One region of the Janthinobacterium kochi genome, then DNA from elsewhere that is predicted to be linked to it. Evidence: predicted binding sites of a transcription regulator. Region 1 holds the regulator's gene; each other region holds the start of a gene.
The links. The regulator FNR, encoded in region 1, switches genes on or off when oxygen is low (the NO sensors DNR and NnrR bind a similar motif). The targets are predictions, from matches to a motif close to TTGATNNNNATCAA.

Region 2: the regulator FNR is predicted to act here: its motif matches at 2,548-2,561, upstream of ACQ4WL_RS11835 (XrtA system polysaccharide chain length determinant).
Region 3: the regulator FNR is predicted to act here: its motif matches at 2,841-2,854, upstream of ACQ4WL_RS01965 (OmpW/AlkL family protein).

The regions. Positions count from the first base shown of each region.
Region 1 is NZ_JBNYXO010000018.1:64,612-68,571, forward strand. Features, by position in the region: gene ccoG (cytochrome c oxidase accessory protein CcoG) at 1-1,045, shown strand, start outside; gene ACQ4WL_RS25635 (FixH family protein) at 1,100-1,624, shown strand; gene fnr (fumarate/nitrate reduction transcriptional regulator Fnr) at 1,628-2,386, opposite strand; gene ACQ4WL_RS25645 (response regulator) at 2,626-3,960, shown strand, end outside.
Region 2 is NZ_JBNYXO010000004.1:319,869-323,828, forward strand. Features, by position in the region: gene ACQ4WL_RS11825 (TIGR03016 family PEP-CTERM system-associated outer membrane protein) at 1-11, opposite strand, end outside; gene ACQ4WL_RS11830 (XrtA-associated tyrosine autokinase) at 1-858, opposite strand, end outside; gene ACQ4WL_RS11835 (XrtA system polysaccharide chain length determinant) at 879-2,408, opposite strand; gene ACQ4WL_RS11840 (XrtA/PEP-CTERM system exopolysaccharide export protein) at 2,661-3,284, shown strand; gene ACQ4WL_RS11845 (N-acyl amino acid synthase FeeM domain-containing protein) at 3,485-3,960, shown strand, end outside.
Region 3 is NZ_JBNYXO010000001.1:405,044-409,003, reverse strand. Features, by position in the region: gene ACQ4WL_RS01980 (methionine ABC transporter ATP-binding protein) at 1-548, shown strand, start outside; gene ACQ4WL_RS01975 (methionine ABC transporter permease) at 541-1,215, shown strand; gene ACQ4WL_RS01970 (MetQ/NlpA family ABC transporter substrate-binding protein) at 1,241-2,068, shown strand; gene ACQ4WL_RS01965 (OmpW/AlkL family protein) at 2,160-2,774, opposite strand; gene fur (ferric iron uptake transcriptional regulator) at 3,141-3,578, shown strand; gene ACQ4WL_RS01955 (MerR family transcriptional regulator) at 3,650-3,960, shown strand, end outside.

The sequences.
Region 1 (3,960 bases):
CCTGTGGGTCGAACGCAGAATCGAGGGTACGCGCAGCGCGCGCATGGCCCTCGACAAGCAGGGACCCTCCGTGCGCAAGGCCTTCAAGAAAACGGCCAAGCACCTGGCATGGGGCGGCATCGCCCTGTGGACGGGCTTTACCTTTGTCGGCTACTTCACGCCGATCAAGGAACTGGCGCACTCGGTGACCACCCTCAATTTCGGTCCCTGGGAATGGTTCTGGGTCTTGTTCTACAGCCTGGCAACCTACGGCAACGCGGGCTGGCTGCGCGAGCAGGTGTGCAAATACATGTGCCCCTACGCGCGCTTCCAGAGCGCCATGTTCGACCAGGACACCCTGATCATCACCTACGATGCCAAGCGCGGCGAACCGCGTGGCGCCATCAGCAAGAAGGCTGGCAACAACGACAAGCTGGGCGACTGCATCGACTGCACCCTGTGCGTGCAGGTGTGTCCGACTGGCATCGATATCCGCAACGGCCTGCAGTATGAATGCATCGGCTGCGCCGCCTGCGTCGATGCCTGCAATACCGTGATGGACAAGGTCGAACGGCCGCGGGGACTGGTACGCTACAGTACCGACCATGCGATGGAAAACAACTTCAATTCGAAGCAGATCCGCCAGCGCGCCATGCGCCCGCGCGTGCTGATCTACACTTCCATCCTGGCCTTGATCATCATCGCCGTGTGTACCTCGCTGGCCCTGCGCACGCCCCTGAAAATGGACGTGATCCGCGACCGCGGTTCGATGGGACGCGAAGTGGAAGACGGCATGATCGAAAACGTCTACCGCCTGCAGATCATGAACACCTCGGAGCAAAGCCAGCATTTTAAAATCAGTGTCTCCGGCTTGCCGGGCCTGACCTTGCTGACGCGCGAAGAAGTGATGTTGCAGCCGACGGAAACGCTGGGTTGGCCGATCCGCCTGCGCGTGCCGCACGGGGTCGGCGAAAAGGGCTCGAACAAGATTGCGATCGAATTGCACTCGCTGGACGACCCATCGCTGCATGTGCGTGAAAGCGCGGTATTCATCGTGCCGCGCTAATGTAGGAAGGCCAGTCCCCGGATGGGGATTGGCCGATTAAACAGGAGAAATATCATGTCCGACAGTCTCAAGCTGCAAGCCCCCGTTGCCCCGTGGTACAAGCATCGCTGGCCCTGGCTGCTGATGATCGGTCCCGGCCTGTCCGTGGTCGTCGGCAGCTTCATGGGCTATATCGCGTTTACGCAGCCTGATGCGCTGGTGGTGGGCGACTATTACAAGCAGGGCAAGGCGATCAACCAGGATTTGAAGCGCGACACGATCGCCAGCAACCTGGCCATGGATACGAGCCTGTCGTACGACGTTGCTGCAGCGCGCCTCAGTGGTTCCGTGCACAGCTTCGGCAAGGCTTACCAGGGTCCGCTGCAGCTGCATCTGGCGCATGCGACCTTGCCGGAAAAAGATATCAAGCTGCTGGTGCAGCCCGATGCGGCCGGCAACTTCTCGGTAGCGCTGCCGATGCTCGAGCGCAGCCGCTGGCAAGTGCTGGTGGAAAACGACAAACGCGAGTGGCGCCTGTCCGGCATCTGGACCTGGCCGCTGCAGCGCAGCATCGCGCTGCACGCCGATGAGGAACTGTAAGCCTTATTTGCAGACGTCGGTGCCGGCCGTGATAGCTTTTAACTTGGCCGGCTGCAGGATTTCAATTTCACGGTTCGACACGCGCAGCCAGCCTTCCTTCTTGAATTTCGACAATAAACGGCTGACGCTTTCGATGGTCAGGCCCAGGTAGTTGCCGATTTCCTCGCGCGACATGCGCAGCTGAAATTTGCTGGCCGAATAGCCGCGTGCTTCATAGCGCGAGGCCAGGTTGACGATAAAGGCGGCAAAACGCTGCGTCGCCTGCATATTGCCCAGCAACAGCATCACGCTTTGCTCGCGCGTGATTTCCTGGCTCATCATGCGGTGGAAATGGCGCAGCAGGGTCGGCATATTGCCCAGCAATTGTTCCAGACTGGAAAACGGAATTTCACACACTTCGCTGTCTTCCAGCGCCACCGCATTACAGTGGTGGCGGTCGGCGCTGATGGCGTCCATGCCCAGCAGTTCGCCGGCCATCTGGAAACCCGTCACCTGCTCCTCGCCGCCCGGATTGATCTGGTACGTCTTGAAGTGCCCCAGGCGGATCGCGTACAGGTTCTGGAACGAGTCGCCGATGCGGAACAGCGAGGCGCCGCGCACGATCTTGCGGCGGCGGCCGATGATCTGGTCCAGCCTGTCCATGTCGCCCACATCGAGGCCCATCGGCAAGCACAATTGATGCATGCTGCAGGTCGAGCATCGCGCACGCAACGCTTCCACGGTCACTGTGGGCAAGGTGGGAGTGAGTAGCGCTTCAGTCATGTCGGTACCTTTTAGAAAATGCAATAACGAGTTTACTGCATACAGAGTTGCCGTGTGCCAATTTCACCGCAATTACGCTGAATAAACCACGTTCTGACTTTAATTATATGGCAACATCGTCAAATGCCCATGCGGGGAGGGCAATATGCGCGGCGCCGCTTGCCAAGTTGATGTATTGATAGGAAAATTCCTGACAGCATTATCTGCCGCCTGTGCCGCCCGGTACTGAAAAGGAAATCATGAAGCCTCTCGGCATTAAAGCAAAAGTCGCGCTGGCCACCAGCCTGACCTCGATCGCCATGATCGCGCTGGTCACCATGATACAGGTGCAGCACATGCGCGCCGACTTCACCAGAGTACTGCTGAGCCAGCAATCGTCCCTGATCACCCGCACCGCTGCCGAGCTCGACGACAAGCTGGACATGCTGCTGCAGATCGTCACGCTGACGGCCAGGCAGCAGCCGCCGGAATTGATCGCCCAGCCCGCCCAATTGCGCGAATATTATGCGCGCCGCTCGATGCTGGTGCTGTTCGATGACGTGCTGGTGCTCGATGCGCATGGCGCCATCGTGGCCGACATGCCGCAGGTGGCAGGGCGCATCGGCATCAACGTCGCCGAGCGCGAGTACTTCCAGACCGTGCTGCGCACGCGCCAGCCCATGATCACCGAACCGATGCTGGGCAAGTCGAGCGGCATGCCCATCGTGCAGATGGTGGCGCCCGTGCTGGCCGCCGATGGCCAGGTGGCCGGTGTGGTGATAGGCGTGCTGCGCCTGTACAAGGACAACCTGCTGGGCCGCCTGCGCTCGGAAAAGATCAGCAAGAGCGGCTATTACTTCATCCTCACGCGCGGCGCGGTGCCGCGCTATGTGCTGCACCCCGATACCCGCCGTTTGCTGCAGCCGCGCCAGCCGAACGCCAACCTGACCACCACGCAGTTGCTGAAGGAAGATGGCGAAGGCAGCATGGTCAGCACCAACAGCCGCGGCATCACGGCCGTCAACAGCTTCAAGCGCCTGAAGTCCGTAAACTGGCTGCTGGCCGCCTCGCTGCCCGTCGAAGATGCCTTCGAACCGTTCAATGGCGTGCTGTACCGGCTGGTACTGTGGAGCATCCTCGCTTCGCTGCTGGCCGCTTTTGTTCTGGGCTGGGTCACCGTGCGCCTGCTGTCGCCGCTGGTGCGCCTGCGCGACACCCTGCTGGCGCTGCGCACCAGCGGCAGCCGCTTCACCCCCGTGCCGGTGCAGCAGCGCGACGAGATCGGCGAACTGACGGAGGCGTTCAACGGCCTGATGGGCGAACGCGACCGCCTGCAGCAGGAGCTCGAATCGCGCGCGGCGGAGCTGGAGCAGGAGCGCGACCGGGCCGAGGCGGCCAACCGCGCAAAGAGCGATTTCGTGGCCAACATGAGCCATGAAATCCGCACGCCCCTCAATGCCGTGCTGGGCATGGTGTATTTGCTGGGCAATACCAAGCTCGATACGGAACAGCGCAAGTATCTGACCATGGTGCGCGTGGCGGGCCAGTCGCTGCTGGGCATCCTCAACGACGTGCTCGACTATTCGAAGATCGAG
Region 2 (3,960 bases), on a different contig from region 1:
GTAATAGCCATAGCCGTAGTAGTCGTTGCCGGGGAACGATTTGGTCTTGTTGTAGATCAAATGTATGTGTTCGCACGAGTCGATCTGGCGCAGCGCTTCCTTGACGGCGTGCTGGGTCGTCGTCTCCGCCTCGACCACCATCACCACTTGGCCCATCTGTCCCACCAGCGCGTGCGCTTCACTGGTGATCAGCAGGGGCGGCGAGTCGAAGACGACGACGCGGTCGGCGTAGCGGCTGGCGATCTCGGCCAGCAGCCGGCTCATGGCCCGGCTGGCCAGCAATTCCGTCGCATGCTTGTTGCTGCGCCCGGCGGGCAGGATGCGCAGGTTGGCCACGTTGGTTTTCAGGATCACGTCCGCCATGGACAGCTGCGGATCGAGCAGCACGTCCATCAGCCCAGGCTCGGGCGACAGGCCCAGCACTTTCAGCACGGACGGGCGCGCCACGTCGGCGTCGACCAGCAGCACCGTGATGTCCATTTCCATGGCGATGCTCATGGCCAGGTTGACGGCGCAATACGTCTTGCCTTCGCCGGGCATGGCGCTGGTGACGACGATCAGGTTGCCGTGGCGGATGGCCTCGGCGCCGCTGGCGCGCGCCTGGCGCAGCAGCGGGCGTTTGATGATGCGGAAATCTTCGGCCACCGAACTGCGCCCGCCTTCCTGCGTGAGCATGCCTTGCTCCGCCAGCCGGGCCAGGTTCAGGGCGCGGTATTGGGGGTTGCTGGCCGCCTGGGTGTCCGCGCCGTCTGCGCCATCGGCGCTGTCCGCTACGTACGGCACGGGGGCTTCGGCGACGCCCAGGATGAGGGCTTCCTGCCTGCCGCTGTCCTTGCTGCTGCGCTCCTTGCTGGTCATCGTCGCTCCCGTGGCATGGTCTAGAATTTGAGCAGCGCGGCCGTCATGACCCCGCCGTACAGCAGGAACAGGCTGCCCAGGCAGCCGGCAAAGCCATAGCGGGCGCGGCGGCGGCGCACCTGCTGCAGCGGCGTCCAGTTCATCGATACTGTGCCCAGCACGTTCAAGCCCGTGGCATCGCGCAGTTCGGCAGGGCTGAGGAAGGTGGGGCGCACCTGGCTGATCAGCAGGGCCGTGGCGATGCCGGCCACCAGGGCCGCGCCCAGCGCCGCACTGAACAGCAGCGGACGGTTCGGGCCGACGGGCGCATATTGCACCGTGGGCGGGTCGATGATCTTGAAGGCCATCATCTCGGTGGTGGAACTGAGTTCGCCCGACAGCTTGGCCGCTTCGCGCCGGCCGATCAGCTTTTCATAGTTTTCCTTGTTGATGATGTAGTCGCGGTTCAGTTGCGCCAGCTGCGATTCCACCTCGGGCACGGCATTGCTTTGCGCCAGCAGGCGCTCATTGCGCGCGTTGTATTCCTGCACGCGGGCGCGGATGGCGGCTACCTTGGCGTCCGCGTCCGTCAGCGCCACCTTCAACTGCTGCAGCATGGGGCTGTAGTTCTTGCCCGGGTCGCCGGCCGCCGTTTTCAGCTTGCTTTCCTCGATCTTGCGCTCTTCCAGTTGGGCAATCAGGCGCTTCGAGGCGATGATGTCGGGATGCAACTCCGTAAATTGCATGCGCAGGCTGTCGAGGTTCTTGTTGAGTGAGGCGATGCGCTCATCGAGTTCCGGGTTCGTGATGGCCGAGGCGTTTGGCTCCAGGTCGAGCACGGGTTCGTCGCCTTCGATCTGGCTCAGGATGGCCTTGCGCGATTGTTCCGCCTCGACCAGTTCCAGCTTGGCATTGTTCAGGCTATCGGACGACATCAGCAGCTGGCTGCCATAGTCGATGCCCTGGCGCGGCAGCAGCAGGTTGTTGCGGATCTTGAATTCCTTCACCAGGTTTTCCGCCGCGCTCAGCTTGTCCTCGTAATTCTTGATCTGCTCGTCGATGAATTGCACGGCTTTCTGCGAATCGCCCTTTTTGCCCTGGAAACTGCCTTCAACAAAGATGGTCAGCAAGCTTTGCACCACGTCGCGCACCAGCTTCGGGTCGCGCCCGCTGTAGCTGATGGTGTAGATGTCGTAGGCGTTGGTGCCAGTGATCTTGATGCGGCTCATCAGCTCATCGAGCCGGGCTTCGTGTTCGCGCACGGACTTCGAATCGAGGTCGAGGTCGACCATGCGCATGACGCGCTCCACGTTCGGGCGACTGAGCAGGGTGCGGCTCATGATGGCCACCTGCTGTTCCGTGTTCGGCACGCTGGTCATGCCGGCCAACAGAGGCTTGAGGATGGTTTGCGTATCGACAAACACGCGCGCCGACGTCTGGAAGTCGTCGGGCAGGGTGATCACCTTGATGAAACCGCCGATCGCCACCAGCCACGCCACCAGCACCGCATGCCAGCGGTACTTCCAGATGCCTTTCAGGCTGGAAAGCAGTTGCTGTATCAATTCCTCCATGTCGCTTCCTTCTGGTGACGGTGCTGCACGGTCGATGGCTGGGCGGCGCGGACAACGGCGTCTTGCAAGAAATGCTTGCCTGTTGAGTAAGCAAAGTATAGGGCGCCTGGGAAGCAAGATTTCCCAAAATGATTGCTTCTTGATACGCCTCAAGGTTCACTTGCCGGGTTTTAATAATCATAGGAAGTTCGCGGCCCAGGCTGGTTCTGCGGGGCCGGCCATGGACGCGCCATCGACTCGAAGAGGCCCCGCATGAATCCGTTTCGCCGTGCATTTCTATGCCACACACTGGTACTGGCGGGTAGCGCCAGCTTGCTGGGGGGCTGCCGCACACCTTATCCGCTGGCGCCCGCCGACGACAGCGCGCCCATGCACGACTACCTGATCGGCCCGGGCGACTCCGTCAACATCATTGTCTGGCGCAATCCGGAAGTGTCGCTGACGGTGGCCGTGCGGCCGGACGGCAAGATCACCACGCCGCTGGTGGAGGATTTGGCCGCCAGCGGCAAGACCTCGACCCAGCTGGCGCGCGACATCGAGCAAGCCTTGGGCAAGTTCATCCAGCAACCGGTGGTGACGGTCATCGTCACCAATTTCTCGGGCCCGTACGGCGAGCAGATCCGGGTCATCGGCGAGGCGGCCAAGCCGCAGGCGCTGCCGTACCGGCTGGGCATGTCGCTGATGGACGTGCTCATCGCCGTAGGCGGCATCACTGACTTTGCCGCCGGCAACAAGGCCAGCATCATCCGCATGCGCGAAGGTAGCCAGCAGCAGCTGGGCGTGCGCCTGGACGACCTGCTCAAGAATGGCGATATTTCCGCCAACGTCATGATGCGCCCGGGCGACGTGCTGTTGATACCGGAGAGCTTCTTTTAGTAGCGATCTGAGCAATATCAAAACAGCAGATATATTTGTCTTTTTGTTCTTTTCAGCAAATTTCAGCGTGTAATTTTGCCATCTAAAGGGAAATTTCTTCTGTTTTTTTAGCTAATGGTGGGAACTTTTTTCGTCTTTTTCTTGTCACAAGGCATTGGCTTCAGTCCGTCTCGGCGGCGGCCGATGAACGTGAGGACAAGATGAGCTTTCAAGATGAACCCATTATTTCCTTCGACACGCCAGGCACCTTCAGTGACCTGGTGGTGGGCGAGGGGCAGATTGACCCGGCCATGGAGCACGAGCTCGACCTGCAGCGCTTTCATATCCGCATGGCCAATTCGCGTGGCCGGCGCGAAGCGGCCAGTTTGCTGATCCGCAAGATGTACGGCTGGCGCGGCTATGCCGTCGATCCCGGCATCGCGCATGCGCTGAATAAAATCACCCTGTTTGCAGAAACGGCCGGCTCCACCGTCGGCACCATGACCTTGTGCCTGGACAATGACGAGACGGGCTTGCCCGCCGATGAAAACTTCCGCGACAAGCTCGATGTGCTGCGCGAGCAGGGCCGGCGCCTGTGCGAACCGTCGCGCCTGGCCATCGACAAGGGCGTGAGCAAGCGCGTGTTTGCGGCGCTGATTCATATTTCGTATATCTATGCCCACAATATTCACGGCTT
Region 3 (3,960 bases), on a different contig from region 1:
ACGCGCGCCAGAACATCGGCATGATTTTCCAGCAATTCAACCTGCTGCAAAACGCCAGCGTCTTCGACAACGTCGCCTTCCCCTTGAAAATCCATGGCACCACCAAGGGCGAGCAGATCTCCGCCCGCGTCGAGGAATGCCTGGCCCTCGTGGGCCTGTCCGACAAGCTGCACAGCTATCCGGCGCAATTGTCCGGCGGGCAGAAACAGCGCGTGGCCATTGCCCGCGCCCTGGCCAGCCACCCCGACGTGCTGCTGTGCGACGAGCCGACCTCCGCGCTGGACGCGGAAACAACGCGCGCCCTGCTCGACACCCTGCGCGACATCAATGCGCGCCTGGGTGTGACCATCGTCATCGTCAGCCATGAACTGTCGGTGCTGGGCGCCATCTGCAACCGCGTGGCCGTCGTGGAAAACGGCGCCATCGCCGAACAATTCGATTTGAGCGACACGGCCACCGCGCGCAAGACGGCGCTGGGACGCGAGCTGGCGTATTACGGCACCGAGGCGTTTGAAGCCACCGCATGGAAGGATGCAACACATGTTTGAAGAATCGATCAATAACGTCATCAAGCTGCTGCCGGAAATCTGGGTGGCGCTGGGCCAGACCATGACCATGCTGGGCATCGGTCTCACCGCCGCGATCCTGATCGGCGGCCCGCTGGGCATTGTGCTGTTCCTCGTCTCGGAAGGCCAGTCGCTGGAAAACCGTCCGCTGTCGACGATTTTGGGCTGGCTGGTCAATACCGTGCGCAGCTTCCCCTTCATCATTTTGCTGGTCGCCCTGACGCCGTTTACACGCATCATCGCCGGCACATCGATCGGCCCGCTGGCGGCTGCCGTGCCGCTGTCGTTCGCCGCCATTCCCTACCTTGCGCGCCTGGTGGAACAAAACCTGCGCGAAGTGCCGCGCGGCGTGATCGAGGCGGCGCATGCCATGGGCGCGTCGGAAATGCAGATCATTTTCCGCGTGCTGCTGGTCGAAGCGCGCTCCGGCCTGGTGCTGGCCCTGACCGTGCTGTCGATCAGCTTCCTGTCGTATTCGGCCGTGGCCGGCGTGGTGGGCGGCGGCGGCATCGGCGACCTGGCCATCCGCTACGGCTACTACCGCTTCGAGACGGACATCATGGTCGTCACCGTGGCCATCCTGATCGTGCTGGTGCAAACCATCCAGTTCGCCGGCACGCGCATCGCCAAGCGCCTAGACAAACGTTAATTCCTATTCAGATACAAGGACCTACATGAACCACCTTCGCCGCAACCTGCTCCTGGCCGCCACCAGCCTGGCCTTCGCCACCGCTGCCTACGCCAAGGACCCGAAAGAACTCGTCATCGGTACCAGCTCCGGCCCGTATTCGGACCAGCTGAAGCTGGGCATCAAGCCTATCCTGGAAAAACAGGGCTACAAGGTCAAGATCGTCGAATTCAACGACTACGTGCAGCCGAACTACGCGCTGGCAGAGGGGTCGCTGGACGCCAATGTGTTCCAGCACATCGTGTATCTGACCAAGTTCGCCACCGATAACAAGCTGCCATTGAGCCCATTGATCACCGTGCCGACCATGCCGATCGGCCTGTACGGCGGCAAGCAAAAAACCCTGGCGGAAGTCAAAAACGGCGCCACCATCACCATGCCGAACGACCCGACCAACCAGGCGCGCGCGCTGGTCATGCTGGCAAAGATGGGCTGGATCAAGCTGAAACCGAACGTCGATCCGCTGCGCGCTTCCGAGCGCGACGTGCTGGAAAACCCGAAGAAGCTGAAACTGGTGCCGCTGGAAGCGGCGCAGCTGCCACGTTCGCTGGCGGATGCCGACTACGCCTTCGTCAACGGTAACTTCGCCCTGGCCGCCGGCATGAAGCTGACGTCGGCCCTCGCCGTGGAAAAGATCTCGGACAGCTACATCAACCTGGTGGCCATCCGCACGGCTGACAAAGCCAAGCCATGGGTCAAGGACCTGGAAGCGGCCTACCGTTCGCGCGCCTTCCTCGACGCGACGAACAAATACCTGGCCGGCTACGAAAAGACGGACTACCAGCTGGCGCTGGAAAAGACACTGAAAAAATAAACCGGCGCAGACAATGCAAAAAGGACGGCCAGGTGCAAACCCGGCCGTCCTTTTTTATTCTGCGCGCCACGCGGGCGCTGTCATGCCATGCTTAGAAGCGGTAGCCGACGCCTACACCGATCAGGATAGGATCGATCTTGACTTCGCTGACCTTGGCACCGGCAGCGGTCATGACGTCGCTGCGGATCTGTACTTTCTTGATGTCGAAGTTCAAGGACCAGTTTTTGTCCAGTTTGTAGTCGACACCGGCTTGCAGCGCGAAGCCCCAGCTGTCGTGTTCCAGGCGCAGGCCAGGAATTTTGACATCCGAGATATTCGTGTAGTTCACGCCAGCACCCACGTATGGGCTCAACTGTTTTTCAGGCATGAAGTGGTATTGCAGCGACAGCGTCGGTGGCAGGTGCTTGAAGGTGCCGGCTTTGCCGCCGTCGAGCTTGACGTCATGCTTTTGCGGGTAGGTCAGGATCAGCTCGGCAGCGATATTCGGTGTGAAAAAGTACGAAATATCGATTTCAGGAATCGTCTTGCTGCTGACCGTCACGCGGTCGGATGCGCCGGTGCCACCAAGAGGCGTAGATTTATCGGCCGGATCGATGTGCACGGCGCGGGCGCGCACCAGCCATGGGCTTTCCTGCGCCATTGCATTACCGGCGAATGCGCCGATGGCGGCCAGGACGATTGCTGCTGCAGTTGCGGACTTCTTCATTCTAGTTCCCTCTTTTTTGTCGTTAAGTAACGCTGCGAAGTCTAAGAGTGCAGTGCAACAAAAACTTTGATCCACATCAAATAGTGCTAGATGGCATCACTAAAGCGATTTTTTTCTTTACCCAGATCAAGAAAATGCGGCATTGCAGCGTGGCCGCTCGCATTGCCCCCGTTTCTCCGGCGGCCAGCCCGCCGCGCCAGGCGGACCCCAGTTGCCCGCCGCGCAATCACCACTTGCACAGATGTCACTGGATTGCCGCCTGCGCGCGCAGCATACTATGTCCGGTTCGCACATGAGAATGGTAATGATTATCATTTGCGATATAATGACGTACCTCGCTAGGCGACTATACAAGGAATGGGAGACATGGATATATTGAGGGAACTGCGTGAATCGGGCTTGAAAGTGACCATCCCCCGCTTGCGGATTCTGCAGCTGTTTCAAGAAGGCACGATCAAGCACCTGAGTGCGGACGATGTCTACAAACTCTTGCTGGCTGAAAAAATCGACGTGGGTCTGGCCACCATCTACCGCGTGCTGATGCAGTTTGCCGAAGCGGGCATCCTGTTCCGCCGGCATTTCGAATCAGGCCATGCCGTCTTTGAACTGAACGAAGGCCAGCACCATGACCACCTTGTCTGCACGGGTTGCGGCAAGGTCGATGAATTCGTCGATGAAGGCATCGAACTGCGGCAAAATGAAATCGCTACCGAGCGGGGCTTCGTGCTGCATGAACATGCGCTGTCGCTGTATGGCACTTGCGCAGAATGCACGGCGAAGAAAATCCCGCCGCGCCGGGCCTGAAGTCGCGCTTGAGCGGCCCAAGGCAACGCTGCCTTGCGGTAAGATTCGCTCAAGCTTGATAAAGGACAGCCATGTACATCGGAGAAATCGCCCGCCTGGCGGGCACCTCGCCCAAGGCCTTGCGCCACTATGAAGCGCTGGGCTTGCTGGGCGACGTGCGCCGTTCCGGCGTCTACCGCGTCTACACGCAGCAAGACCTGGCGCAAGTCAAACTCATACGCCAGGCGCAGGCGCTGGGCTTTCGCCTGGCCGAGCTGCTGCCCATCCTGGCCGGCGACGACACCGACTGGGCCGCTCTGTCCCGGCATATCGCCGCCAAGCGCGCGCAAGTACAGCAGGATATCGCGCACCTGCGCCGGCTCGATGCGCAGCTGGGCGAGAT